3 regions of the Kocuria sp. TGY1127_2 genome follow, and region 2 is predicted to be linked to each of the others. Evidence: riboswitches for the same ligand, from Rfam matches in the RefSeq annotation. Region 2 holds a riboswitch; each other region holds the start of a gene.
What was found. A riboswitch is a leader RNA that binds a small molecule or an ion and turns the genes downstream of it on or off. The one in region 2 is predicted to bind thiamine pyrophosphate.
Positions count from the first base shown of each region.

Region 1 (9,544 bases), 650 kb from region 2:
CGGCGCAGGGAAAGGGCTCTGAATCGGGTAAATGCCTCCCAACGTGGCCCGCATCATTCCTGCCGAGCCGACCAGCGTTGTCGCCTGAACGCCCCGGGGCAGCACCGTCCGGACTAGACTGGATGACCATGAGCTCAGAGAACCAGACTCCGCAAGAAGGGCCGCAGAGTGTGCGGTTGGATGCATGGCTCTGGGCCGTCCGGCTCTACAAGACCCGCTCTTCGGCCACAACCGCCTGCCGTGCAGGACACGTCCGCCTCAACGACCAACCCGTGAAAGCCTCACAAGCCCTCAGGGTGGGCGACGTCGTCAAGGTTCGGACGCCAGGCTGGGAGCGAGTTTTTGAAGTGATCAAGTTGCTGACCAAACGAGTCGGGGCGCCCGTGGCCCGCACCTGCTACGTCGACCATTCCCCGCCGCGTCCTACGGCGCTTTCCGCCCCGGTCCCACGCCGCGAGCCCGGAGCTGGGCGTCCAACCAAGAAAGAACGACGCGAGTTGGAGAAACTCCGCGGACGTCACGGCTGAGGCCCTTCCCCAGGGGTGTTTACTGTTCGGCGGAAGAGGGCAAACCCCCGCGGACGTAGTCGGCCAAGTACCGGCCCGTCGTTGTTGAACGGGACTTGACGAGCTCGGCCGGCGAACCTTCGAAGACCACGCGCCCGCCGTCGTGACCGGCACCGGGACCCAGATCAACAATCCAGTCGGCATGTGCCATGACCGCCTGATGGTGTTCGATCACGATCACCGACTTGCCCGATTCCACGAGCTGATCCAGCAGCCCCAGAAGCTGTTCCACGTCGGCCAGGTGAAGCCCCGTGGTCGGCTCGTCGAGGATATAGACCCCGCCTTTTTCTCCCATATGGGTAGCCAACTTGAGCCGCTGCCGCTCGCCACCCGAGAGGGTGGTCAGGGGCTGTCCCAGGCTCAGATAACCGAGTCCGACGTCGTCTAAACGCTTCAGGATCTTGTGCGCGGCGGGAAGCTTGTTCTCGCCCGGCCCGAAGAACTTCTCCGCCTGGGCGACCGACATGGCCAGAACTTCGCTGATGTCCTTGCCGCCGTATTTGTATTCCAGGACCTCGGGTTGGAAACGTTTGCCTTCGCAGTCCTCGCACACGGTGGAGAGCCCCGCCATCATCCCCAGGTCGGTGAATATGACCCCGGAGCCATTGCAAGTTGGGCATGCTCCTTCCGAATTGGAACTGAACAGCCCAGGCTTCACGTCGTTGGTTTTGCCGAATGCCTTGCGAATCGGCTCGAGGAGGCCGGTGTACGTGGCGGGATTGCTCCGGCGCGACCCCTTGATGGGAGTCTGATCGATGGAAACGATGCCTTCCTCTGCGCCCCGCGTTCCCTTGAGCAAAGAACCGTGGAGCAGCGAGGACTTCCCGGATCCGGCGACGCCGGTAACCACGGTCAGGACCCCCAAAGGGACGTCGACGTCCACGTTCCGCAGGTTGTTGCGGTTGGCACCGCGAATCTCGAGTTTTCCGGAAGCCTGACGAACCGAGTCTTTGAGATGCACGCGGTCGTCAAGATGCTGGCCCGTCACAGTACCGGAAGCACGCAAGCCGGCGACGTCGCCCTCGTAGCAAACTTCGCCGCCGGCTTTGCCTGCACCGGGGCCTAGATCCACCACGTGGTCGGCGATCTCGATCATCTCCGGTTTGTGCTCGACCACCAGAACCGTATTGCCTTTGTCCCGCAGCTGAAGAAGGAGTCGGTTCATCCGCTCGATGTCGTGGGGATGCAGCCCGATAGACGGCTCATCGAATACGTAGGTCACGTCGGTCAACGAGGAGCCCAGGTGGCGGATCATCTTGACCCGTTGGGCCTCGCCGCCAGAAAGCGTCCCGGAAGACCGATCCAGGGACAGATAGCCCAGACCGATCTCTACGAATGAATCGAGGAGGTGACGCAGCGCCGTGAGCAAAGGACCCACGCTGGGGATCTCGAGGTTTCTGACCCACTCGGCCAGATCGCTGATCTGCATTTGGCACAACTCGGCAATGTTTTTGCCGTCAACCTTGGAAGACAGTGCACCCTGAGTCAGGCGAGTGCCGTGACAATCGGGGCAGGTCACGTAGGTCACCGCGCGATCCACGAACGCTCGGACGTGAGGCTGCATCGACTCCTTGTCCTTGGAAAGCATCGATTTCTGGATGCGAGGTATTAGGCCCTCGTAGGTCATGTTGATGCCGTCGACCTTGATGCGTACGGGTTCCTTGTACAGAAAATCGTGCATCTCACGCTTTGTAAATTTTTTGATGGGTTTGTCCGGGTCAACGAAGCCCGAACCGCTGAACAGCCGGACGTTCCAGCCGCCGCCCGAATATCCGGGGACTTTGATCGCGTCATCGGATAAGGACTTGGCCTCGTCGAAGACCTCCGCCAGGTCCAGATCCGTCACCGAGCCCATGCCTTCACAGCGGGGGCACATTCCTCCGGTCACGGAGAATGTCGTCTTGACCGCCTTGCGGTGGCCTCGCTCGACCTTCATCGCTCCGGACGCGGTCACGGAGGGCGTGTTGAAAGAGTAAGCCTTGGGGCCGCCGATCTTGGGTTCGGCTACGCGGCTGAACAGGGTCCGCAGCAGTGCGTTGGCATCCGTGACGGTCCCGACGGTCGAACGCGCATTGTTCCCGATACGTTCCTGGTCCACGATGATCGCCGTGGTGAGGCCGTCCAGAAAGTCCACTTCCGGTCGCGCCTGGGTGGGCAAGAACCCTTGGACGAACGCGCTATAAGTCTCGTTGATGAGTCTTTGCGAGTCGGCCGCGATGGTTCCGAAGACCAAGGAACTCTTGCCTGAGCCGGAGACGCCAGTGAATACGGTCAAGCGCCTCTTGGGCAACTCGACGTTGATGTCCTTGAGATTGTTCTCCCGAGCTCCGTGCACGCGGATCAGCTCATGGAAGTCGGCGGGGTGCACTGTCTGGAGTGTGTTGGCCATGACTCGATCTAACCAGAAGTCCTGGCCCGCCGGAACGGTCATCAAGCAGATTGTGGACAACAACGGAGTCAACGGGTTTGGGGCACAGCGTTGGGGTAGTAATGGGGCCCGCCCGTGGCTCGACGAACCTTTCACCTCCTAGACTTGGCCGGGTGAATAACGCACCTGAACACACCTCATCGGAGGCGTCAGCGAAGAGTCTCAACCGGCAGATCCTCGCCCTGGCCCTACCGGCCTTCGGCGCGTTGATCTCGGAACCGCTTTTCATCCTCGCCGACACCGCTATTGTCGGCCACCTCGGCACGCCCCAGCTGGCGGGCCTTTCGGTCGCTTCCACGGTAGTTCAGACGGTCATCGGCCTCATGATTTTCCTCTCGTACTCGACCACCCCGGCCGTTGCCAAATTCTTCGGCGCTAGGAACCTCAAGGCGGCGTACGAGAAAGGGCGCGATGGCCTATGGGTCGCATTCGGTTTGGGTCTTGTCTTGGCCATCGCCGGTTGGATTCTTGCCCCCGCCGTTCTGGGCATGATGGGTGCCCAGAAGGAAACCCTCGAACACGCCGTCGCCTACATGCGCTGGTCCATGCCGGGTTTGCCGGGTATGCTCATCGTCCTCGCGGCCCTCGGGATTCTGCGAGGACTCCAGGACACCAAGACGCCGCTGTACGTTGCGGCAACCGGTGCAGCGGTCAACGTAATCCTCAATATGATCCTGGTCTTCCCGTTGCATCTCGGAGTCGCAGGCTCCGCCATGGGCACTTCACTCGTTCAATGGGGCATGGCCGCCGTCTACCTCGTCATGATCGTCGGAGGCTCCCGAGACCATGATGTCTGCTGGACGACGTCGCCGAGCCGGGTAGGTGCGATACTTTCCGTCGGTTCATGGCTGATGCTGCGCACCGCGTCGATGCGAGCCGCGATGCTCCTCACCGTTTTGGTCGTCACTCACCAGGGGCCGGTCAACTTGGCGGCCTATCAGCTGACGATGTCCCTCTTCGGGTTCATGGCGTTTGGGCTCGACGCGCTCGCTATCGCGGCCCAAGCCTTACTCGGAAAGGAGATGGGCAGTCGGAACCTGAGTCTGCCCTCCGAGAAGGAGCACGTCAGAAGGCTCATGAACCGCCTGATCCGATGGTCCGTGGGCTTCGGCGTGATCACCGGCCTGATCTGTCCCATCATCGGATACGGATTCGGCTGGGCCTTCACCCCCGACCCGCACGTTCAGCAGCTCTTCGGTGCCGCAATGATCGTGGTTGCGATCGGACAGCCATTGGCGTCCTATGTTTTCATTCTCGACGGCGTGCTCATCGGCGCCGAGGACGTGAAATATTTGGCCCTCGCCTCATTCATTTCGTTGGTGATTTACGCACCGATGCTCTGGGGAGTATTTGCTTTCAGCGCGGACCGCGGAGGCGACGTCGATCCCAGGGGCTTCGTCTGGGTCTGGATCGCGTATGCGATGGGCTTCATGGGACTTCGTGGAATCACGCTCGGGTGGCGCTCGCGCTCGAACGTATGGATCAGGGCCTGACGCGGAATAGGTCAGGGAAGCCATAGAGGAAAACAAGGCTTACTTGATCATCGGTAAAGCATTAACGTGGTTTGTGGTGAGGTTATACTTCTCTTGAGCCCAGCCGCCGAGCCCATGACAGGGCCTCCAGCGGCTGATCGTCTTGGGAGGCTGTGTGTTCGTTGCCAATTTGTTGATCGCTCTCCGGGAGGGGTTCGAGGCTTCCCTCATCATTGGGATCCTTGTTGCGTATCTGATCAAGACCAGACGCCGCGATGTCCTGCCCAAGATGTGGCTGGGCGTCGGCGTGGCGGTTCTGTTGCCTCTCGGCATCGGCGCACTGCTCACATGGGGGCCTAAGACACTTTCGTTCCAGGTTCAAGAGATCATCGGCGGGACACTTTCCCTGGTTGCTGTTGCCCTCGTGACCTGGATGATCTTCTGGATGGGCCGTCACTCCCGCCAGCTCAAGCACGATCTTGAATCTTCGGTGGAGCGCTCCTTGGTGGGTGGCTCAGGCGGGTGGGGCATGGTGTGGCTTGCCGTGCTGGCGGTCGGCCGAGAAGGCGTGGAAACCGCGCTTTTCATCTGGGCAACGGTTCGATCTTCCATCCAAACCAACGTCCTGGCGACCACCACGGGCGTGCTGACAGGCCTGGTACTTTCGGTTGCCCTCGGGTGGATCGTCTACCGAGGTGCTCGTCGGATCAATATGCGCCTCTTCTTCTCCGCGACCGGTTATTTCCTGATAGTGGTGACGGCCGGGATCTGCGCTTACGGAATCGGCGACCTGCAAGAAGCAGGCGTGCTGCCCGGGATCATGAGCCACGCTTGGGACCTTAGCAATCGCTTGCCTGCGATCACATCGCCCCTCTTCTGGACCTACACGCTCGGACAGGCTGTTTTCCAGGTCAATCTCCAGCCGACGGTGTTGCAAGTCCTCGCATGGGTCGTCTACTTGGTTCCCACAGTCTTTCTCTTCACGCGCCAAGTCTCCTCTGGCAAGCGCGCCGCAACGCGGGCCGCACCGCATGTTCAGGCGCACTGACCCCTCAATCCCTTCCCCGAGCCGGACGCCGTAGTCCGCGCCATCACCGAACCCGAGAGGAAAACATGAAAAACACAAGGTACCTTCTTGCTGTTCCGGCCGCTATAGCTATGGTCATCTCTCTGTCGGCATGCACTGACAATCCCGCAAATTCGTCGGCTTCATCCAACGAGTCCACAAACGGGGGAACCGTTCAGACCGTCAAAGCCAACATCGCCAACGACACGTGCACGACCGATCCGGCCAAGATCCCGGCCGGCAAAGTCGCCTTCGAGATCGCCAACAACGGGACCACGCCGAATGAATTCGAGGTTCTGACCGAGAACAAACTGCAGATCGTTTCCGAGAAGGAAAACATCGGGCCGGGCACCACGGCACACATGACAACGGCGCTCAAGGAAGGAACGTATTACACCGGGTGCAAGCCGAATATGGTCGGCAACTTCGTGGGACTCGCCCAACTCGACGTTATCCCAGGCGAGAACGTGGAAGTAGCAAAAGATGTCCAGGCCGCCGAGGACCACGCGATCTCGAACTACACCTCGTACGTCAAAGACCAGACGGGTCAGCTGGTGAGTGCGACCCAAGAGTTCACGAAGGCCTACATCGCAGGCGATGACCAAAAGGCGAAGACGCTGTACCCGTTGGCTCGTCAGCATTACGAGCGCATCGAGCCGACCGCCGAATCCTTCGGCATCAAGGAAGGAGGGGACCTCGACGTTGCGTTGGACGCCCGAGTCCAGGACCTCTCGGCGGATGCGCACAAGAAACCCACGGACCCGGAGGTACTCAAGGGCTGGACCGGCTGGCACCGGATTGAGGCGGACCTGTTCACAGATGATTCCGCCGGGTACAAGTTCGACACGGACGAAGACCGGAAACGAGCCGCGGACGAGCTGAACGAAAACACCCAGAAGCTCTACGACCTGGTCTACGGCAAGATCGACGGCGCCAAGGGCAAGTTCAAACTCGAATTGTCCGACGTCGCAACCGGCGCTTCCTCGCTCCTGGAAGAAGTTGCCACGTCCAAGATCGTGGGTGAAGAAGAGACTTTCTCGCACACGGATACCTATGACTTCAAGGCCAACGTCGAAGGAGCTGAGGTTGCCTATGGGAATGTCGCTGATTTGGTGAAAGACAAAGACCCCAAGCTGGCAGAGAAGATCGAGTCAAAATTCGAATCGGTGAAGTCACTGATCAACGAACAATCGACCGGTAAGGACGAGGGCGGAAACACCCTGTTCAAGGACTACTCCCAGATCGCTGCCGTTCAGAAGGACGCCGGGGAAGCGCCCAAAGACTCGGATTACACCGACCTCCAACGAAAGTTCTCCGACGCGGTCAACGCTCTCGGTGAGCCGCTGTCCAAGATCGCGGGAACGATCCTTCACTAGTCCACGGAAGAATCAATGTCACCTCACACATCATTCGGTGATGAACCGCGTGCTGCGTCGTCGTCTGCCAAAAACTCGCACTGGGCAGAGACACACCCTACGGATGCCATGGCCGGCGACGAGGCGGCAGCAACTCAAGGGAAAACCCTCGGTTTCTCGCGTCGTCGGCTCGTGGGGGCCGCGGGAGCGGCCGGCCTGTTGGGCATTGCGGGCTTCGGCGGTGGAGCAATCGGTCACCGCATGGGTAGCGATGAAGCCGCAGCAGCCACTCCGGCTGAACTCAGGTACCCCTTTCGCGGGGAAAAACAACAGGGAATTCTGACTCCCACGCAAAACAATATGTATACCGCCGCCTTTAATGTGACTGTTCAGGATGTCGGAGGACTCAAAGAACTGCTTTCCGAGTGGACGGTCGCCGCAGAGCATATGTGCGCGGGGGAACTCGTTGGCGGCGCTCCTGAGGGCAATCACCACATGCCGCCCGAGGACACCGGAGAAGCCTGGGGATACTCGCCGAGCGGACTGACCATCACCTTCGGTTTCGGACGTTCGCTCTTCGTCGATGAGCACGGAAATGATCGTTTTGGACTCAAGGACAAGATGCCCAAGATCCTGAGCGATGGGGTTCCGAAATTTGCGAACGAAGCCCTGCGGGCAGGATCCAGCGACGGGGACATCCTGATCCAGACGTGCTCCAATGACGCTCAGACCTGCGTCCACGCGATCAGAAACCTGACCCGCATCGCCTTCGGCTCGGCGACGCTCAAGTGGAGTCAGATCGGTTACGGACGCAGTTCCTCGACGTCGAGGGGACAGCAGACACCCCGTAATCTCTTCGGATTCAAGGATGGTACGGCCAACCTCAAAGCGGAAGACGGCGATGACCTCTTCGGCGACAACGTTTGGGTTCAGCCCGAGGATGATCCCAACGCACAGTGGATGAACGGTGGAACGTATTTCGTGGCACGAAAGATTCACATGTACCTCGAAATCTGGGATCGAGTACGGCTCTCCGAACAGCAGGAGGTGATCGGCCGGGACAAGCAGTACGGTGCGCCACTGTCGATCGCCTCGCCTCGGGCGTCGGACGAGTTCGAAGCACTGGACTTCACGGCTCAGGATGACCACGGGGAACCCGTGATTCCCACGGACTCGCACGTGGCCGTCGTCGCCCCTGAGAACAACGGGGGTCATCGGATGCTTCGACGCAGCTACAACTATACGGACGGCAACGATTCCCTCGGGCGTCTGGATGCGGGTCTGTTCTTCATCGCCTACGTGCGAGATCCCCGGAAAGGTTTCTACCCGACTCTCAAGAAAATGACGGAGCAGGATGCCCTGACGGAGTATCTCCAGCACCAGGCATCGGCGCTCTTCGCCGTGCCCGCGGGCATTCGTGACGGAGACGAGATGGTTGGGCAGGGCCTGTTCGAGTAGCGGTGCTAACATGAGACGCGCGACACGGGGTGCCTCCGAAGGGAGGCTGAGATGAAACCCGTAGAACCTGATTCAGCTAGTACTGGCGAAGGGAATGTCCGCAGAGCGCACTTACATCCGCGTGCCGCAACAGCGGTTGCGGGAATCGCTCTTTCGGGTGCCTTCGCCTCGATGGAGAGGCAAAGACCATGACCGAAAATCCCACCACCGTATCGAGCGTTCTGCCCATCGACGAGCAGATCGTGGTGGTGACCGGCGGCGCGAGGGGCCTTGGAGAGAGCATCAGCCGCGCTTTCCTCGGCGAAGGGGCAAAGGTGGTCATTGGGTACCACCAGAGCAAGGACGACGCCGCCCGCATCGTCGACGAATTCCCGGACCGAGCCCGTTGCGCGGCCCTTGACGTTCGGGACGGGGAGAGCATTCGAGAGTTCGCGACGTCAGCCTCCGGATTCTTCGGCACCGCACCGACCACGCTGGTCAACAACGCCCTGGTGGACTTCAGCTTCAACGGCGAGGCCCGGTCGAAAGCCGCCGACATCACCGCCGAGGAATTCCAGAAACAGATCGACGGGTCGCTCCACGGGCCGCTCGCGATGATCCAGGCGCTCCGACCCGGTATGGCCGAACGGGGCTTCGGGCGCGTCGTGAACATCGGCACGAACCTGTTTCAGAACCCCGTGGTCCCGTACCACGACTACACGGCGGCCAAGGCCGCCCTGCTCTCCTTGACGCGCACGTTCTCGCAGGATCTCGGCCCGGAAGGAATTACGGTCAATATGGTCTCCGGTGGTCTGTTGAGGGAAACGGATGCGAGCTCCGCAACTCCGGATGAGGTCTTCGACATGATCGCTGCGGGAACGCCACTGCGTTCCGTGACCACCCCGGACGAAATGGCCGACGCGATTCTCTTCTTCGCTTCCCCGTGGGCCCGCGCGGTGACCGGGCAGAACCTGATCGTCGACGGAGGGCTGGTTAAAGGATGAACGCTGGAAAGAAGCACGCACACATCAACCTGTTCATCTACGGCTGCGGGCACCACAATGCGGCCTGGAGGGCCCCGGGCTCCTCGGTCGAGAGGCTCGGCGAGATCGACTATTACGAGGAGCTCGCCCGCACTGCCGAACGCGGCAAACTCGACGCCGTGTTCTTCGCCGATGGCCAGTCGCTGAGCCCCGGCAACCTCGAGGACTCTCCGGCGT
Region 1 covers NZ_AP022834.1:181,382-190,925, forward strand. The annotation lists gene sake_RS00825 (RNA-binding S4 domain-containing protein) at 129-527, shown strand; gene sake_RS00830 (excinuclease ABC subunit UvrA) at 547-2,955, opposite strand; gene sake_RS00835 (hypothetical protein) at 2,954-3,097, shown strand; gene sake_RS00840 (MATE family efflux transporter) at 3,057-4,487, shown strand; gene efeU (iron uptake transporter permease EfeU) at 4,642-5,514, shown strand; gene efeO (iron uptake system protein EfeO) at 5,580-6,908, shown strand; gene efeB (iron uptake transporter deferrochelatase/peroxidase subunit) at 6,924-8,345, shown strand; TPP riboswitch at 8,361-8,457, shown strand; gene sake_RS00860 (3-oxoacyl-ACP reductase) at 8,534-9,328, shown strand; gene sake_RS00865 (LLM class flavin-dependent oxidoreductase) at 9,325-9,544, shown strand, end outside.
Region 1: linked by a shared signal. The riboswitch ahead of sake_RS00860 (3-oxoacyl-ACP reductase) and the one ahead of thiO (glycine oxidase ThiO) in region 2 are both predicted to bind thiamine pyrophosphate.

Region 2 (9,544 bases):
GCCGTAGTTCCTGAAAACTCGCGGCCAGGGCATCGTAGACCATGACGCGGCCCAAGAGCGGGTCTCCGATACCGGCCAGGACCTTAATGGCTTCAGTCGCCATCAGAGTACCGATGACTCCGGGGAGCACTCCGATCACTCCGGCTTCGGCACATGAGGGGACCTCTCCCGGGCCCGGTGCTTCGGGGAACAAGTCCCGGTACGTGGGTCCGTGACCTGCCCAAAAGACACCGACCTGACCCTCAAAACGCAGAATTGCACCGTAAACGACGGGCTTGCCCAGGATCTCGGCCGCGTCGGAGACAACGTATCGGGTCAGGAAGTTATCCGAACCGTCGATCACCAGGTCAACGGGACGGACCAGATCCAGGGCGTTCTCCGGGGTAATCCGAAAACGGTGTTCGACGACTTCGGCATCCGGGTTGAGCCCTCTCACCACGTCCGCGGCGGACTCTGTCTTGGGCCTGCCCAGGTCGGCTTCCGAATGGATGACTTGCCGGTGGAGATTCGAACGGTCGACGACATCGTCGTCGACGATCTCGATATGCCCTACTCCCGCGGCCCCCAGGTACTGGAGGATGGGAGATCCGAGCCCTCCGGCACCAATCACGAGAATCCGGGAGTCAAGCAACGCTTGTTGCGCGTCTGGGCCGAAGCCCGCCAGGCCCAGGTGACGTTGGAAGCGCTCGAGTTGGGTATCGCTGAGATCGTTGATACCGGTCATATGCGATCCTCCGCGCGGACCCGTCCTTGCACGGGCGAGGACGCCAGGGCCTCGGTACGACGGGGGATTCGGCCTGCCTCGCGAGCGAGATAACCGGCCTCGACTCCGCGACGCATCGCGAGCCCCATCGCCCGAGAATCGCGGGCTCGCGTGACGGCCGAAGCGACCAGGACGGCGTCGCACCCGAGTTCCATGGCCTGCGCGGCCTCGGACGCGGTTCCGATGCCCGCGTCGACGATCACCGGAACCGACGCGCGGGTTGCGATGAGCTCGATGTTGTACGGGTTCAGGATTCCCAGCCCAGTGCCGATCGGCGATCCCATCGGCATGACCGCGGCCGCCCCAACGCTTTCGAGCCTGAGCGCCACGCTGGGGTCATCGGTGGTGTACACCAGTGGCGTGAACCCCTGCTCGGCGAGAGTCTCCGTCACGCGAAGCGTCTCGACGACGTCCGGCAGGAGCGTGTCCTCATCGGCGATGACTTCGACCTTAATGAGATCGGTCTCGAGTGCTTCACGGGCCAGGTTCGCGGTGAGGATCGCATCGCGAGCCGTGTAGCATCCCGCGGTATTGGGCAGGACGTCGATTCCCAGTTTTTCCAGGAGCGCGAAGACACTGGTCTTGGTATCGGGGTTGTACCGTCGCACGGCTACGGTCGTCAGCGATGTACCCGAGGCGACCAACGCATCCTCCAGGGAGGTCAGGTCTGTGGCGCCGCCCGTGCCCATGATGAGCCGGTTGACGAGTTCGTAATCTCCGATACGCAGCGGGGGCAATTCTTGGTCGGTGACCGGCTTCTGCGCCGTGGCTGCGTCGGTTTCAGTCAGCTGTTCCATTCTTTTCTTCCTTCTATCCACCCTGGACGGCGGTGACCAGGTCAATTTCCGTACCGTCCGCGACCACTCGTTCCTGCCACGCGGTCCGGGGCACCACTTGGCCTCCGACGGACAGGGCGACGCCGAGCCGTCCGCCGTCCACGGGACGCCCGTCGGGCTCTAGGTCTCGGTCCAAAAACTTGCCGACCACGTCGACGAGCGTCGCACGATCGTGCAGGGAGACCTCTTCGTCATTGACCTTCACGGTTTTCATGCGGGTATACCTCCTGTGAGGCGCGCTTGCGCCATATCAGTGTGCGCGCCGAAGCGGCCAGGGTCCATGGTTTCGAGCAATCGGGCGTCCGCGTTGCTCAAGGACGCCCCGGTGAGCAGATCGGCGCCGAGCCGTGCGCCGAGCGGAGCGAGCAAAATTCCGTGGCGCGAGTAGCCGGTTGAGACGACGACGCCCGGAGCCCCCGGCACGGGTCCGACGTACGGAATATCGTCCGGAGTCCCTGGACGCGCCCTGGCCATGGCCTCAACGAGTTCCATATCCCTCACACCCGGCACAACGGTCACGGCGTCCTCGAGCAGCTCCTGCACGCATCCCGCGTTGACTCCGGGCAGGTTGTCTTCCCGTACGCTGGCTCCGATCACCAGCCCGCCATCGGCCCGTGGGACCAGGTAGACCTGTCGTCCCAGGACTGTCGCGCGAATCGTCGCATTCACCACATGCTTTTCTCCCGGTGCGAGTTGCCCTTCGCGGAGCTTCAGCCGAAGAATATCTCCGTACACCGGCCTCAGGTCCAAGGGCAGACGGTCGAGAACCCCACCGATACGCCCATAATTCACGCCACACGCCACGAGCACCCGATCGACCCGGTGGGGGCCGCTGTCCCCCGCCGTGACGTCGTAGCCTGCTGTTCGGTCCCCCACCGGGTCGATTCTGGAAACGCTTTCCATAATCCATGCGGCGGACGGCCCGGCATGGGCGAATCCGGTGGGATCGAGATCATGGACGAGTGCAGCGCGGAGAGCCTCCAGGAGGAGACGCGGGTCCACCTGCTGATCGGTCGGCGCTTCGAATCCGCCGGCCAAGCGAGGGTTCAGGCCGGGTTCCATATCCAGCAGCCGACTCGCGGAGAGGGACCGGGTCTCCATGCCGTATTCGGTCTGGACCCGAGCATGATCTGCGGCTCGAGCCGAATCGGCGCGGTCTGCCGCAACAAGTAGCGTGCCGTTCTCGAGGTATCCGTGAGGACGATCGGTGACCCGTTCCAGTTGAGCGATGAGCTGCGGATATTCTCGCCGGGCAGCAAGCATGAGTGGGTAAAGGCCCTGCTGCCCGAACTGCACTTCACTGATGGGTGCCAACATGCCCGCTGCGGCCCGTGTCGCACCGTTTCCGGGGTCCGGATCGAAGATCGTCACCCGATGGCCCCGCAATCTCAGGTGCCACGCGGTCTGCATCCCGACGACGCCAGAACCCACTATGCCGATATGCATCGGTTACTCCTCCTCACGACGGCATGACCCGCATCGAGTTCGAATGGTCGGCGGTATCGCCCTCTCAGTCCGGCCAGCCCGGACTCCCACGTGTCTCCAGTCTATGACCTAACTCGCAAGTCCTTTAATGTTGCAAGGGTGACGACTGCCCAGAATGCACCAGACCATACTTCCTTGACCGCCCCCTCCCAAGCTCCCGGGCCCTCCCGCCTTCGCACGGAACGATCCGATCGATTGCGCTGCGCCCGACTTTATCTCTGCACGGATCTGCAGAGATTCATTCTCGGAGGTTCGGAAGCCGACGCTGTCGAAAAGCTTGATACCGCACGACTCGAAGAGTTCTACAGGGCAGCTTTTCGCGGTGGTACGGACATCATCCAGGTGCGCGACAAGCAGGTTTCCATTCGAACCGAGCTCGAGGCCCTGGACGTTCTTGTCTCGGTTGCGGGGGAAGAAGGCGGCCTTTCGGCGGCCAACGACCGTGCCGACGTCGCGTTGCTTTCAGGGGTCGACGTATTTCACGTGGGACAAACCGACCTGACCACCGAGCAGGTTCGGCGAGTTCTCGGGGAAGACATCCTTGTCGGTCGCTCTTGTCATGACAAGGCACAGGTTCGTGCCGCGTCCCAAGACTCCGGGGTGGATTACTACTGCACTGGCCCTATCTGGGAGACTCCCACCAAACCCGGGCGGGCGGCAGTGGGACTCGAATTGCCCGAGTTCGCTGCCCACATAGGCCAGAGCCTGGATTCGGCTGCCAAACCGTTCTTCGCGATCGGAGGCGTCAACATCGACACCGCGCCGCTGGTTCGGAACGCCGGGGCCGAGCGGATCGTCGTCGTACGGGCCGTAACCGCCGCCGACGACCCGGAATCCGCGGCTCGGGAGCTCAGGGCCTGCTTCTCGCCTCGGTAATCACGAGAAACATTCCGCCTACGTCGAAACTCACTGGACGCGGCCACGGAATTTGGTTTGAGTACCTATATGAGTACTTTTGCTGTGACAAATCCGAACACTGGCGAAGTCGAGCAGACTTTTGAGTCCCTCACGGCAGAGGAGATTCCCGGGGTCATCGACACCGCCGATCAGGCCTTCCAGTCCTGGCGGGACACCCCTGTCAGCAAGCGTGGCGAAATTCTGAACAAATTCGCTGACCTCGTCGAGGCTCGCGCCGGAGAGCTGGCCGACATCATTGGCCGAGAAATGGGCAAGCCCAAGAAGCAGGGCGAGTCAGAAGCCCAGAAGGTGGCTTTCACGGCTCGTTGGTTCGCCGAGAACGCCGAAAAATTCCTTGCCGACACACAGTTGCCGGATGCGCAAGGCGCCGACAAGACCTACGTCAAGCATGACCCGTTGGGTGTACTCCTGGGCATCATGCCCTGGAATTTCCCGTACAACCAGATCGCGCGTTTCGCATTGCCCAACATCATGGTCGGCAACGCGATCCTGATGAAGCAGGCAGCCATCTGTCCCAAGTCGTCCCAGACTTTCCAGGACCTTCTCGAAGAGGCAGGACTGCCCAAGGGCGTTTACACGAATATCTACCTGAACAGCAGCGATGCAGAAGAGGTCCTCAAGGATTTCCGCGTCAAGGGCTTCTCCTTGACCGGATCCGAGGAAGCAGGCGCCTCGGTTGCGAAGATCGCAGCGAAGCACCTTAAGCGCTCGGTTCTGGAGCTCGGCGGCAATGACCCGTTCGTCGTGCTGGACACCGATGACGTCAAAGGACTTGCGCAAAAGGCCGTAACCCTCCGGACCGCGAACGCCGGGCAGGTCTGCACCTCGCCCAAGCGTTTCATCGTGGTCGAAGACTACTATGACGACTTCGTGGCGGCCGCCAAGGAAGCAGTCGAGAACGTGACCGTCGGAGCCTTTGACGATCCCGAGACCGATATGGGACCGCTGTCCTCCGAAGGCGCACGCGACGAGGTCGTCGAGCGCATCCAAAAGGCCGCACAAGAGGGTGCGACCTTGCACACCGGAGGCGAGAAGCTGGATCGACCGGGTTGGTTCATGTCCCCGGCGTTGCTGACAGATATCGACCCGAATTCCGATTTGGGATGCAACGAGCTCTTCGGCCCGGCCGTGATGGTTTTCAAGGCCAAGGACGAGGAAGACGCCCTGAGGATCGCGAATGATACGCAGTACGGGCTGATGGCCTCGGTATGGACCACCGATCCCGAACGCGGTCAGAAGTTCGCCGAAAAGATCAATGCCGGCATGACCTTTGTGAACACCCACATGGATTCGAGCCCCGAGTTCCCCTTCGGCGGCATCAACCGCTCTGGCTATGGGCGCGAGAATGCGCAGTGGGCATTGCAGCAGTTCACCAACGAGCGCACCGTTCGTGTGCGGAACCAGCAACTCTAAGAGGCACAGCCAGCTCTTCGTCCCATCGGACGACGAGGGGGCCGGGCACCGTCTGCAAGGGACTAACCCCCGACGACGCGCCTGGCCCCCTCAGTTCTTTATACGGGCGCACCAGGGCCACGTACCGCGAATCAGCCCTGAGCAGGAGCTTCTTCCTGACGGTGCCAGGGCGCCGGCCGATCTGCGCCGTGTTCCTCGGCATCATCGTTAATGCGGTTGTGTTTGAAATGGCCGAAGCTCGTCAATAAGACGCCGAGAACGACCCACGCAATGAGCGTCCACCACTGTTGAGCCATGGGGGCCTCGGGGAAGTAGCTCAGGGACCTCAGCAATGTATTTGAGGCACCCGGCACCAGATACTGACCGATGCGCCCCCACGGTTCCACCATGAACTGCCACGGCACCTGGGCTCCGGAGAGCGGATTGCCGACCAACAGCGTGACGACAGCACCGAGTCCGATGCCCGGCGTACCCAGGACCGCCGTACAGCCCAGGATGAAAGTCGCGGTGGCCATGGCCGACAGGCCGAAGGCGAGCCAGACCAGCCCGAAATTGCCCTGCACGAACCCGAACCACGTGTGCAGAATCAGGGTCAGGCTCAGCCCGGCCAGGGCCCCATAGGCCAATGCCGCGATGAGTCTGCGCCAGACGCCCTTAACAAGGAATGTGACGAGAACACCGCCGATCATTCCGCCGAGAACCAACGGGAATGCCGCCGTGGTGAGGCCAGCGCCGTTCGAGTCGTCGCCCGAAAGGGGAACTACCTCGGTTTCGGCTACCTGAGTCGATGCCGCTTTCTCTTCCAGCTGCTCGGCCATTTGCGCCTGCTGACCGTTCAGCTGGCCACCGGACTTCTCTTTCATCTGGTCGACCTGACCGGTGATCTGGGTACGGATCTGCTGGGTCAGTTGATCCGCGATCCCGCTCATCACCTGCGTTGCGGTCGAGTTGGCGGCCGGTGCGGTGAGAACTTCCGGAGTCTTCGGTTGTTCGGCCAAGATGACGGCACCGTAAGTTTCCCGATGCTTGATCTGATCAACGGCCTGCCTGCGGCTATCGGCAGCCACGAAGTCGAAGGTGTCCCCCGACTTCTCGTTGATTTTGTTCTCGAATTGATCGACGGCTTGCTTCGGGCCTGCGACGCTGACCGGCAGATTGTGGGCGGTCGACGTCTTGCTGGGCCAGGTGAATGCCATGACGAAAATGGTCATCACCACGGCGGCAAGGAGGGACACTCCCACTACCTTGCCCATATGGCTGCCGGTGCGGATTTTCGAGGGGTTTGAGGTGGACTCAGCCTCGGCGTGCTGAGAATCCCGAGCGCTCATAACGTCTCCTAAACAGAATGCTTCTTCTACTTGCGGCCAGACTAACAGAACGACTATTCTTTTTCTATGCCGAAGCTATCCGAGTCATCAAAGATCGACAGACGCGAGCGCATTATCGCCGCGGCCCGCCGCTGCTTCCTCAGCAACGGCTTCTCCAACACCTCAATGGCGGACATTGTTGCTGAATCAGGCATGTCTCCTGGTTCGATCTACTCGCACTTCGAGGGAAAAGCCTCGATCATGAGAGGCACCGCAGAGAGCATCTTCCACGCGGCACTGCAGGATTTGATTGCCATGGAAAACGAAAAAGGTTCGACCCCGGCCCCCTCCGACGTCGCCCGACTCGTGGTCAGCACGCTCTTCACCAACGGTTTGGGGCCGCTGCTGATTCAGTTCATCGCCGAATCGACCGTCAACCCGGAGGTCGCGGAGGTCGCGCGAGAAAATATTGCTCGGGCTCGTCAGCTGCTCACAGAAGTTCTCACACCGTGGTCTCGGCAAAGAGTCTCAGAGGGCGCAGACCCGCTGAGCCCCCTGATGGACCCTCCCCGACTCGCGAATATGCTCTTGCTGTTCGTCCACGGTCTCTTGGTCCGCACCGCGGTTGACATCGACGCCGACCTTGAACAACTCGTCGAAGACGCCATTCGTCTCTTCCCCGACAGGGAAAATGCGGCCTGAGGCTGCCTGGCCTCAGGCCGCGTGCCCAATTTCTAGACGGTCACACCCGCGCGTACCCGTCGGGCGGCTTCCACGAGTCTCTTCAACGCGGCCGTGGTTTCCTCATACTGTCTCGTCTTGAGACCGCAGTCTGGGTTGGCCCAGAGCCTGTCGCGAGGGATGACTCGCGCAGCCGCAGACAACAGATCCTCGGTTTCCGTCACAGTGGGAACCCGGGGAGAGTGAATATCCCAGACACCGGGCCCGATGCCACGCTCGAATCCGATGTCCGCCAGAGGATCCAGCAATTCCATCCGCGAGCGCGCCGCTTCGACGCTGGTCACGTCCGCATCCAGCGCGTCGATCGCGGAGAGCACCTCTCCAAATTCGGAATAGCACAGGTGCGTGTGGATCTGGGTTTCGGGCCTCACACCGGACGTGGCCAAGCGGAAGGCCCGTACCGACCACTCGAGATATTCGGCCCGGTCGCGTTCCCGGAGTGGAAGGAGTTCGCGCAACGCGGGTTCGTCAACCTGTACGACGCCTATACCGGCCGCCTCGAGGTCGTTCACCTCGTCGCGCAAAGCGAGAGCCACCTGATTCGCGGTATCCGCCAACGGCTGGTCCTCGCGGACGAAAGACCAGGCCAGGATAGTGACCGGACCCGTCAGCATCCCCTTCACAGGGCGGTCCGTCAGGGACTGCGCGTAGGTGATCCAGGGAACCGTGATGGCTCGACCCCGCACCCCTTCGCCTTGTCGACTGACGTCCCCCCAAAGGATCGAAGGCCGGGTGCAGCGCGAGCCATAGGACTGGACCCAGCCGTATCGGGTTACGTCGAACCCATCCAAGTTCTCCGCGAAGTACTGGACCATGTCGTTGCGCTCGGGTTCCCCGTGCACGAGCACGTCCAGCCCGATCTCCTCCTGAAGAGCAACGACGGCGCGAATTTCTTCCCGCAAGCGCTCGGTGTATTCGGAATCGGAGATGCGCCCGGCTCTGTGGTCCGCACGCACCGCTCGGATCTCCGGGGTCTGCGGGAAAGAACCGATCGTCGTCGTGGGCAGTTCCGGAAGGCTCGCCGAAATGCCCTGCAGAGCCTGTTCACGGCGCCTCTCCTCCGCGGGCTCACGATGACCATCGGATTCGGTCAGCAGGTCAGCCCGTTCTCGAATCAGTGCGTCCCTGGTCCCGCGGGCCTCTGTCCTATGACGAATCGCCCCGTCGGACTCGTCGAGGAAATTCGCGATCGCCTCGGGTCCGTCCGCCAGCCCTCGGGCCAGGATGCAAACCTCCTCGACTTTCTGGTCCGCGAACGCGAGCCAGGTGCGAGGTTCGTCCCCGAGCTGGTCCTCGAGAGCGGCGTCGTGCGGTACATGGATGAGCGATGTCGAAGTACTGACCGCCACATTCGCCCCGGCCTCGTGGAGCTCCTCGAGTCGAGCCAGGGCCGTACGCAGATCCGTTCGCCAGATGTTCTGTCCGTTCACGATGCCGGCCACCAGTACCGGGGCTTCGGTGCCGGTAAAGAGGGACAGCTGATCCGGATCGAGTCGCCGGATCTGCCCGTTCGCAGGGCCGGAGACCAGGTCCACGTGAACGGCATCGACGCCAGCCGCCACCAGGGGCTCGAGAAGATTCTCGGCGTCACCGTAGGCGGTCGTAACCAGGACCAAGGGATCACCAGCTGCGCGATCGGCGCTCAAGCGCTCATAGGTTCGCCGGACGATCTCGGCCAGTTCCGGATTCTGATTCTCGGCGACGAGGGCCGGTTCTTCGAGCTGAACCCATTCGGCACCGGCATTGCCCAGCGCCGAGATGAGCTCTCGATATACCTCCACGAGTTCCTCGATCCGATTCAGAGGTTCGAATCCAACGGGCGCGGTGTCCTCGGCCTTGGACAGAAGCAAGAACGAAATCGGGCCGAGGATGGCAGGGCGCAGCGGGGCGTCGTCGTTCGGCGAAAAGGCACCGGCCTGCAACTGGCCGACGATCTCCTGCGGATTTGCGGTGAAAGGAGTCCGAGGGCCGATCTCGGGCACCAAGTAGTGGTAATTCGTATTGAACCACTTGGTCATTTCGAGTGGGCCACGGGCGTCATCTCCTCGGGCCAGGACGAAGGAGGCGTCCCGGTTCAGGTG
Region 2 covers NZ_AP022834.1:2,492,948-2,502,491, forward strand. The annotation lists gene moeB (molybdopterin-synthase adenylyltransferase MoeB) at 1-724, opposite strand, end outside; gene sake_RS11130 (thiazole synthase) at 721-1,560, opposite strand; gene thiS (sulfur carrier protein ThiS) at 1,574-1,813, opposite strand; gene thiO (glycine oxidase ThiO) at 1,810-3,045, opposite strand; TPP riboswitch at 3,038-3,145, opposite strand; gene sake_RS11145 (thiamine phosphate synthase) at 3,220-3,960, shown strand; gene sake_RS11150 (NAD-dependent succinate-semialdehyde dehydrogenase) at 4,030-5,415, shown strand; gene sake_RS11155 (ABC transporter permease) at 5,547-6,743, opposite strand; gene sake_RS11160 (TetR/AcrR family transcriptional regulator) at 6,810-7,424, shown strand; gene metE (5-methyltetrahydropteroyltriglutamate--homocysteine S-methyltransferase) at 7,457-9,544, opposite strand, start outside.

Region 3 (9,544 bases), 1.1 Mb from region 2:
GCGCCTCGAGAAGCGCTTCGCCGTTCCCCCGTCCCTGAACCGCCCCCGACCCCTTGCTCGGAAGCCGGGGAACGTAATCCGGGACCCATACTCCTGCTTGGAGCAATTCCTTTCTCGCCTCATCCAGAACCTGCCGTGGAGGTCCGTCGTGGCTGATTCCCCCGTGCGGACTGAGCACGATCACTCGATCGACGAATTCGGACCAGACCGAGACTCGGTGCTCGACTACGACCAGGGTCGAACCGTATTCCTCCGCAGCGTTCAACACGGCGTCGCGAACTTCGATGACGCCATCTGGGTCGAGGTTGGCCGTCGGTTCGTCCAACAAGATCAGCTGGGGTTCCATGGCCAGAACCCCTGCCAATCCAAGCCGTTGTTTTTGGCCGCCGGACAGCGCCGACGTGGGACGCTCCCACGAGAGATCCAAACCGACCGAACGCAGAGCTCGTTCGCACCGCGGAACGATAACCGCGGGGTCGGCTCCCAGATTCTCCGGGCCGAATGCGAGGTCGTCTCCTACGCGTGACAGGACGATCGACGATTCTGGGTCTTGTTGCATCAGACCGACCGCGCCCCTCGATTGTTCGGGCCCGAGGCCATTGATCGTTGCCCGCCCCAGAACGGCGTCGCCGTCATCGTCCACGAGCACACCCGCCAACGCGTGGAGCAATGTCGATTTTCCTGCCCCTGAAGGGCCTAGTAGCAAAACCCTTTCACCGGCCCGAATATCCAGATTTACACCGTGGAAAGCGGGTGCCTCTCGACCAGCGTGGTGCCAACCGAAGTTCTGGGCCAGGACCCGGGCCCCGTGAACCGTCACGGGCGAACCCTGCTGCGCCGAGCATCACGACCTGCGGCAACGGAACCGAGAACGCCCGTCGAGATCAATGCCCTCATCAAGGCCCAACCCAGAAGTCCCGCGATGACGACGCCGGAAATCGTGCCGCACACGATGTAGACGACCTGATACTTTGCTTCCCAGAAGCCGTAATACATCATGACCTCGCTGACGCCCATGAATACGCCGGAGACGCAGCCGGAAAACATGGCCACTGCAAGCCCGAACCTGCGGTACAGGAATAGAGCGAAGACGATCTCGGCACCGATGCCCTGAATCAACCCTGACAGCAAAACGCCGGCGCTGTAATGGGTGCCCAGTAGGGCTTCGATAACGGCCGCGAGAATCTCACAGTAGATCGCGGCACCGGGTTTCCGAATTACTAAGCCGCCGACGACTCCCGCGATGAGCCAGCCTCCACCGATCAGGCCCGACAACGGTGGGAAACCAACCGTCGCGGTCTGCGTTGCCGGCGAAACGGCATTAGACCAGATCCAGAAGATCACGCCGCAGACAACGGCAAGAACCGAGGCGATCACGATGTCGATCACGCGCCACGAAACTTTCCGGCGCTTCGGATGTTTTCCGCTCCCGGTCTCGCTCAACGACTGGACCGTTTGACCGGACTCGTGATGGGATGTGGTGTTCATGGGTCTTCCTCCTGCAATTTTCAGGAGGGGAGGCCGTACCCGTACTGTTCTTGGATACGCCCGAGATCTCGACTCCCTACGTCGGTGCTAACCGCATCAGGTCGAGGGTCTGCTTTCGCACTCTCAGCCTCATCCGAGGCTCCCCTGTCGTTCTTGAACGTCCCCCAGTCTATCTGACTCATTTCACTTCCGGTGAATCGCCCAGCAGATTGGGACAAAGGCAAACTCGTACGATTAGGCTAGAGAGAGCTGAACGTGACCGGCCGCACCGCCGGTGCGAATGAAGAGGAGAGATGGATGAGCAATCCCGTTATCAAGATCGGTTCCACGGTTGCGTCCTTGGCCGGAGTATTCGCGGCCAATAAGGTCATGACGCTGGGCTGGAAGAAGGTTACCGGCAATGAACCGCCGTCGAGCAATCCGGACGCCGAGGAAAGCATCCGCGACATCGTCATTTGGACCGCGATCAGCGGTGTCGTCGCGACCCTCATCAAATTGAGCGTCACGCGGCTGGCCAACAAGATGGAGCACAAGGAAGAAGTCGAGACCGGCGGCCAGGCCGAGGTCTGATAGCCCTCCCCTCGATACGAACAATGGCGGGCGCGTGAATCCTTCACGCGCCCGCCATTGTTCTCACGTCGCTCAGTCCCGCTCTGCCTCCAGGTCACTTTCGGGTTTGGCCTGCGCATCGTTCCCGAGACCGGCGGCGTCGGCGTCGACGTCGCGCGGCTCGTCGGTTGCTTCAGCAGGAGCCTCTTCTTCTTCCTCTTCACGGTTCATCTGCTCCACGAGGTCGGCAAGCTCGTTGACCGTGAGAGCCGATGCCGTGAAGTGACGATTGCGGAACCCGGAACGTCCTACCATGTGCGAGGAGACGGGTACCGCCAGGATTTGGAGGGTCCACGCCAATACGAGCGCTGGAACCAGAGCCCATGAACGCGCCGCGAATCCGATCCCGGCCAAAAGCAAGAACAAACCGAAAACCTGCGGTTTGGCCCCTGGGTGAAGTCTTGAAAGAACGTCCGGAAAACGGACGATGCCGAGCGCGGCCCCGAGAGACATGAGGCAACCGAGGATCAGGCAGATCCCGGTCAGGATGTCGAATACGAGGTCCATCTAACGATCACCTCGCTGTTTCTTGGTTGTGCTGGGGGAAAGTTTGGAAGGCTTGCGAGAACCAGCAGGCTTCGCGGGCGAAGTGCTCTCTGCCGAACCTGCCCGAGATTCGCGTTCATCCTTGCGTTCGCGTTTGTTGTTTGCGAAGCGAGCAACAGTCACGGACCCCAAGAAACCGACCAGGGATATCACGACGAGCATGGTGATGTTCTCGTAACTGTCCCGGTAGACCATGTCCACTGAGAGCCCCGCACCGACGATAGCCAGCAGCACGTCGGAGGCGATCACGCGATCCAACAGTGAAGGCCCCTTGGCCAGGCGAACTATGGTCCCGATCGCAGCGAGCACCAGAATGACGCCGCAGATGACAATGACGACGGTCATTGCGACACCTCCTCAAGGCTTCCGGATTTCAGGGCCTCGTGACTTTCCTTGGTGCCCATCACCCGGATGACCAAGTTCTCGATGGATCTCACGCTCTCTTGGAACGCGCGCACTTCGTCTTCCGTGTTGATATCGATCACGTGGAAGTAGATCGTGGCACTCCGGCGATCGACCTCAACCACCAGGGACCCCGGAATGAGGGAAACGATATGTCCGACGACGGTAATGAGAAGATCACTGTTGATACGCAACCGGACGGATACCACCGCCGATTTCGGCGCGCCGCGTGGTCTCACCGTGAACCACAGGATCTCGAAACTCGCCTTGGCGATCCACCACACGAATTTTGTGCCCAGGACCGCGCCCCAGAAAACGTTGAATCTTCCCGATAGCTGGACCGGAGGGAGGTAAAAGACCCGGACGATCACCAGAGCCATGATCAGCCCGAAAGCCAGGTTTCCTATCGAGAAGTCCTGCCACAGAGCACCCCAGACCAAAACCAACCAGAAGATCAGGGGCAACTCGGTACGCAGTGTGTTCTTGGGACGCACGCGAGGCGCGCGGTGAGCGGATGGACTCATCTCAGTGGCCCCCTTCCGCAGAGGTTCCGTGGTCCTGCCCCAAGACCGCATCGATGTAGACCTGCGGGTCGCTCAGGTTTCCCGCGGCTTGATGAGAAAGGTCGAAGAGCGGCCCGGCCAAAACGGTGATCGCGACGCCGACCGCCACGAGGCCAATGGTCGAGGCCATCATCGGACGGGGCAGCAATGTCACGTCCTTGCCGCGGTAGCGACGGGACTCGACGTCGAGCTCACCAGAGGTCCTCACCCCGTAGTTACCGTCCTGGTCCTTGGCGAGCAGAATGGGATCCGGGAACTCCGCGTCCTCGGGTTTCCGCCAGAACACGCGATTCCAGATTCGGGCCAACGTCAGCAAGGTCAGCAGCGATACGAAGACGCCGACTCCTGCCAAGGCATAGCCCTGCCATGTACCGGCATGTACGCTCGCGTCAATCAGTCCGACCTTGCCGAGGAATCCCGAGAACGGCGGAATACCACCGAGATTCATGGCCGGGATGAAATACAGAATACCTAGAACCGGGGCAATCTTGGCCAACCCGGCCAAACGGTCGGTATTCGCGGAACCACCACGACGTTCGATCAAGCCGACCACCATGAAAAGACTGGTTTGGATCACAATGTGGTGCGCGATGTAGAAGACCACGGCCATCATGCCTTCCGGTGTGGCCAAGGAGATGCCCCAAATCATGTAGCCGATGTGGCTGATCAGGATGAAGGAAAGAGTTCTCTTGATGTCACTCTGCGTCAGGGCACCGAGGATTCCGACGATGAGAGTGGCCGCCGCGACCAAGGCCAGCAAATTGTCCACCCGGCTTCCCGGGAACAGCAGGGTCTCGGTGCGAATGATCGCGTAGACGCCAACTTTGGTCAGCAACCCGGCGAACACCGCGGTCACCGGAGCGGGCGCGGTCGGATACGAGTCCGGAAGCCACAGGGACAGTGGGAAGACCGCTGCCTTGATCCCGAAAGCAACCAGGAGCATGAGGTGAAGTTGAAGCTGCGTCCCGACCGGTAAGTCAGGCGCCTTGGCCGCGATATCGGCCATGTTCACGGTCCCGAGTGCGGCGTAGATCATTCCGATCGATATCAGGAACAACATCGACGAGATCACGGAAACGACCGTGTACGTGATGCCGGCCCTGATTCTGGGGGCCGAACCGGACATTGTCAGCAGCACGTAACTCGCGGTCAGGAGGATTTCGAACCCGACGTACAGATTGAAAAGATCGCCTGCGAGGAAGGCATTCGACACGCCCGCCAGCAAGACCAGGTAGGTCGGGTAGAAAACCGAGATCGGGGCGTCGGAATCTCCGTCCGCCAGGCCCTGACCGGTCGCGTAAATCATCACTGCGAACGAAACCAACGTGGAAACCACGAGCATCAGCGAGGACAGTTGGTCCACGACCATCACGATGCCGAATGGAGCGGCCCAGGCTCCCAGAGTCACGGATTGTGGGCTCGTTCCCCATGTGGAAACCAACAAGACCGATTCGAGGCTCAACGTCGCGAGCATTGCGATGATCGACAAGAGACGCTGCGCATTGGGGTGTCGGTACAGCGTGAAGTTGGCCCCGGCCGCCATGAGCGGAAAGACAACGGCGGCGGGGGCAAAGTCAACAGCGTTCACGCGTGCCACTCCCCTTGGTCACGGTCGCCACGCCCGAGGTGAGGGTGATGCTCCCCGGCAAAGCCGGGCGACTCGTCGTCCGAGGACGAACGGGCACCCTCTCGTTTGGTTCGCTCGGCATGTTTGCGCTGGCGATAGGCTTCCTCTCGTTGTTCCTCGGAGCCCTCGAACTCAGACGGTTCGATGGGAGCGGCGTCGTCGTCTTCCGGATCGTAATCAGGCTGGGCGGCGACGCGACGGTCCTCGGCGTCGTCCTGGATGTCGTCCCGGCGGGAGAGAACCCAGCTGCGGTAGATCATGCCAAGCATCAGCGCGGTGACCGAGAATGAAATCACGATGGCTGTCAGGACCAAAGCCTGAGGCAACGGATCGAAGTATTCGTCTCCGTCGACCGCCGGGTCGAAGAAAGCTGGCAGCCCAGACAACCCACCGGTGTGCAGGATCAGGATATTGGTTGCGTTGGTAATGAGCATCAAACCCAAGAGGACCTTGGTCAACGATTTCTCGAGGATCAGGTAAACGCCCACCGCGTAGAGGACGCCCATGACCAAGAGCAGTGCAGCATCGATCATTGCGCTCCCTCCCCTGAATTAGTCGACGATTCGGACGCCGTTTGAGCCTTGCCTCGTGAGGAAGACTCGTGCACCGGCTCCTCTTCGCTTGTGGCGGTGACCGGTCCCGAAGGAATGACGGAGGTCTGCGGTCCACCCGAGCGCCGGACCTTGATGCGGCGACGCTTCCGGCCAGTGATCCTGGCTTTTTCCCGTTCTTTCTCGCGCTCTTCCTCGAGGACGGAGTCGATTCTGCCTCCGAGGCTCCGGAGCACGTCCAGCACCAGACCGATCACGACGAGGTACACTCCGACGTCGAAGATCGTGGAGGTCACGAAGTGGACCTCCCCGAAGAGCCACAGGTCGAGGTTGACGTTGTACGAGGTGAAAACTGTCCCGCCCCATGCCAGGGGAAGAAGCGCGTAGAGGGCCGCGATGATCATTCCCGAGCCCAGCAGAACACCGGCGTTGAGAGGCGTCGCTTCTTCGAGTTCATAGCGCCCGCCGGCGAGGTACCGAAGGCCCAGTGCGAGTCCGGCAAGCAGGCCGCCCGAGAAGCCCCCACCGGGCAGATTGTGACCGGCAAGCAACAGGTAGACGGACGTGAGCATGATCGTGTGGAACAACAACCGGGTGATGACTTCGAGCATCAACGAACGGTTTTCTGGCGCGAGGGTCCGGCCCGCGACGAGGAAGGGATCTCGTTTCACATTCATGAAGCGCCCGGCGACACGGACCCCGGGGCTCAGCCCGGTTCGCCCCGCGTACCGCTTGGTCACAGCTTTGATGCGTCCCGTGTCGAGGTCAGGATTGTTGCCGCCGCCGTCCTGGCGGCCGGCGATGAATATCAAACTGGCCACGCCCGTGGCCGCAAGGGCGAGGACCGAAATCTCTCCGTAAGTATCCCAAGCACGCATGTCGACGAGCGTCACGTTCACGACGTTCTTGCCGTGCCCGATTTCGTAAGCCAGTTGCGGCATATCCACTGAAATCGGCGCCTCGGTGCGCGAAGAAATCGAGAAAGCCGCCAAGGCCATCATGAACAGGCCGAAACCTGCCGCAATCGCGATGCGGATGGGCTTCCTGGTCGTCTTTCTCTGGCCCATACCGGATGGCAGCATCCGCAAGGCCAGGACAAAGGCGATCAGCGAAATGGTTTCGACCAGGAGCTGGGTCAACGCCAGGTCAGGCGCTCCACGAAGCGCGAAAATCAGGGCAAGGCCGTAGCCGGTGACCGAGACCATGAGGATGGCCAGGAACCGTTTGTTGGCCCGAACCGCGACCAACGATGCACCCACCATGACAGTCGCAATGGCCCACTGCGCGGGTGAGTCCGACCAAACGAAGGAATTCAGCGGCGGAGTCTCGACGATGAAAAGACCGATAGTCGGCACGACGACCGCCGTCACGAGGATGACCGCAAGATAGAAGCTCAAAGAACCCCGCTGCGTGTACCCCGTAATTCGGACGGCCAGGTAGTCGATTGCCCCAATGACAGCGCGGTACACGGTGTCCGCGGTCGGGAGGCTCGGCAAAGCGAGTTGGAATCGTTGGATGGGCACGCGAAGGGCGAAGAGCCCAAAACCCAACGCAATAATGACGAGGGAGAGTCCGAGCGCCGGGGTGATTCCGTGCCACAGCGCCAAGTGCTGTTCCAGATGGCCGCCCGATCTCGCGTAGTCGTAGACCATCGCGTGCAGAGGTTCCGGAAAGAGACCGAAGGCGACCGTCAGAACCGTGATGAGTCCGGGGGCCAGTGCGAAGTTGAAGGGGATCACATGGAAGTCGGTCGCGTGAACCGAGCCTCCCTGGATCAGATCCGGATGGGCGTCTCCGGCCTTTTTGGTTGCGAATGCACCCCAAATGAACCGAGCACTGTACGCCAGCGTCAGCACTGAGCCGAGCGCTATGCAGACCAGGACCACCGCGGATTCCGTGGTATTCAGCGTCCCCAGACCGTGGCTCAGTCCCTCGACGCCCAATTCGAGGATGCCTTCCTTCGTCACGAAGCCGGCCAGTGGGGGCAGACCCGCCATGGACGCTGCGGACAGGATGGCCATGACGAACAGCCCTGGAGCCTTCCTCCAGATACCGGAAAGGCGGGTGATCTCACGGGTACCGGCCTGGTGGTCGATAATTCCCGTGGCCAGGAACAAAACCGATTTGAAGAGCGAGTGCGCGACCATCATAGCCAAACCGGTATATATCGCGCCCGGACTCCCGATGGCGACGACCGTCATGATGAAGCCAAGCTGGCTCACGGTCCCGTACGCGAGGATCAGTTTGAGATCGAATTGCTTCAGCGCTTGGTAACCGCCGAACAGCATGGTGAACAGGCCGACCACAACCACCAGACCGGTCCAGGGAGCGACATCGGCGAACCCGGGCGCAAGTCTGGCAACGAGGTAGATACCGGCCTTGACCATGGCGGCCGCGTGGAGGAAAGCCGAGACCGGCGTTGGGGCGGCCATGGCACCCGGCAGCCAGAAATGCAGGGGGAACAAAGCCGACTTCGACAGCGCTCCGACCAGGATCAAAACGAGGGCTGCGCCAACCGCGACCCCGCCACCCGGGGCGTTGATGGTCTGAGGAGCTCGTGCGACGACGTCGGACAGGAGGTAGGAATCGCTGGCGATGCCCAACATGATGACGCCGATGAACATCGCCAGACCACCGGCCGTTGTGACGATCAAGGCTTGGAGGGCCGCCCGGCGAGCGAAGAACCGCACGTGAGCGAATCCGATCAACAGATACGACAGGATGCTCGTGACTTCCCAGAACACGAACATCACGATCATGTCGTCCGCCGTGACCAGGCCGAACATGACGCCGGCGAATAACACCAGCTGGGCTCCGAAAGCCCCGGAATATTGGTTGGTGTGTTTGAAGTACGACGCGCAGTAGAAAAGGATCGGCGCACCGATACCGAGAATCATCGCGGAAAGAATCCAGGACAATGGATCCAACCGGAAAGTAAGACTGATCCCCAATTGCGGGATCCATGGAAAGCTCTCAGTGACGTCGTGCCCGCCGAAAACACCAGGGGCGGTCGTGCAGAGCCATATGAAGGAGACTGCGGGGACAACCGCAAGGCCATAAAAACTGGTGCGGCCCCATCGTCGGAAACATGCCGGGGAGATGAGGGCCGCTAGGCCATGGACCAGGATCACGAAGCTCACGCAGGATCCTCCTCTTAGGGCCTCGGGGTCTGGTCCCCACTAAGAATACCAGCGCAGTTATGTGTCGTTTGCCGGGCAAGCTGAGAGCTGACTATTACGTTATGCAATGCAAATGTGCGAGCACCTGAGCATTCCTCTCCACGATCCGAGACTTTAGGAGTTCGTGGAGGCGCGCGAACCTCCGACTCGCTTGTACCCTGAGCACTATGAGCTATGACACCTCCGCGGAGGTCCCTGCCCAGACCAGGAAACGAAAGCCCGTGCTCCCCTGGGCACTCTGGGACGCGGGGGCCTCGAGCTTTCACGCCGTCATGACGACCTTCGTCTTCAACGTCTATCTGACGAGCGAGCTCTTCGGCACGAAAACGCACACGACGCAGGTTCTCTCCGCAGGCCTTGCGATCGCGGGTCTGGTCATCGCGCTGACAGCCCCTGTCACAGGACAGAGAGCCGATCGCAACGGATCACGTCGGCGGTCCCTCGCCGTGACCACGGCAGGTGTCGCTTTATGCGTCGCTGCGTGCTTCTTCGTTCGCCCCGATCCGTCCTATCTCTGGTTGGGAGTAGGGCTGATCGCGCTGGCCAATGTCTTCAGCGAAATCGCCACCGTGCACTACA
Region 3 covers NZ_AP022834.1:624,724-634,267, reverse strand. The annotation lists gene sake_RS02810 (ABC transporter ATP-binding protein) at 1-820, opposite strand, end outside; gene sake_RS02805 (ECF transporter S component) at 817-1,488, opposite strand; TPP riboswitch at 1,545-1,644, opposite strand; gene sake_RS02800 (DUF4235 domain-containing protein) at 1,786-2,058, shown strand; gene mnhG (monovalent cation/H(+) antiporter subunit G) at 2,131-2,604, opposite strand; partial or broken gene sake_RS02790 (monovalent cation/H+ antiporter complex subunit F) at 2,731-2,988, opposite strand; gene sake_RS02785 (Na+/H+ antiporter subunit E) at 2,985-3,569, opposite strand; gene sake_RS02780 (Na+/H+ antiporter subunit D) at 3,571-5,196, opposite strand; gene sake_RS02775 (Na(+)/H(+) antiporter subunit C) at 5,193-5,768, opposite strand; gene sake_RS02770 (Na+/H+ antiporter subunit A) at 5,765-8,926, opposite strand; gene sake_RS02765 (MFS transporter) at 9,133-9,544, shown strand, end outside.
Region 3: linked by a shared signal. The riboswitch ahead of sake_RS02805 (ECF transporter S component) and the one ahead of thiO (glycine oxidase ThiO) in region 2 are both predicted to bind thiamine pyrophosphate.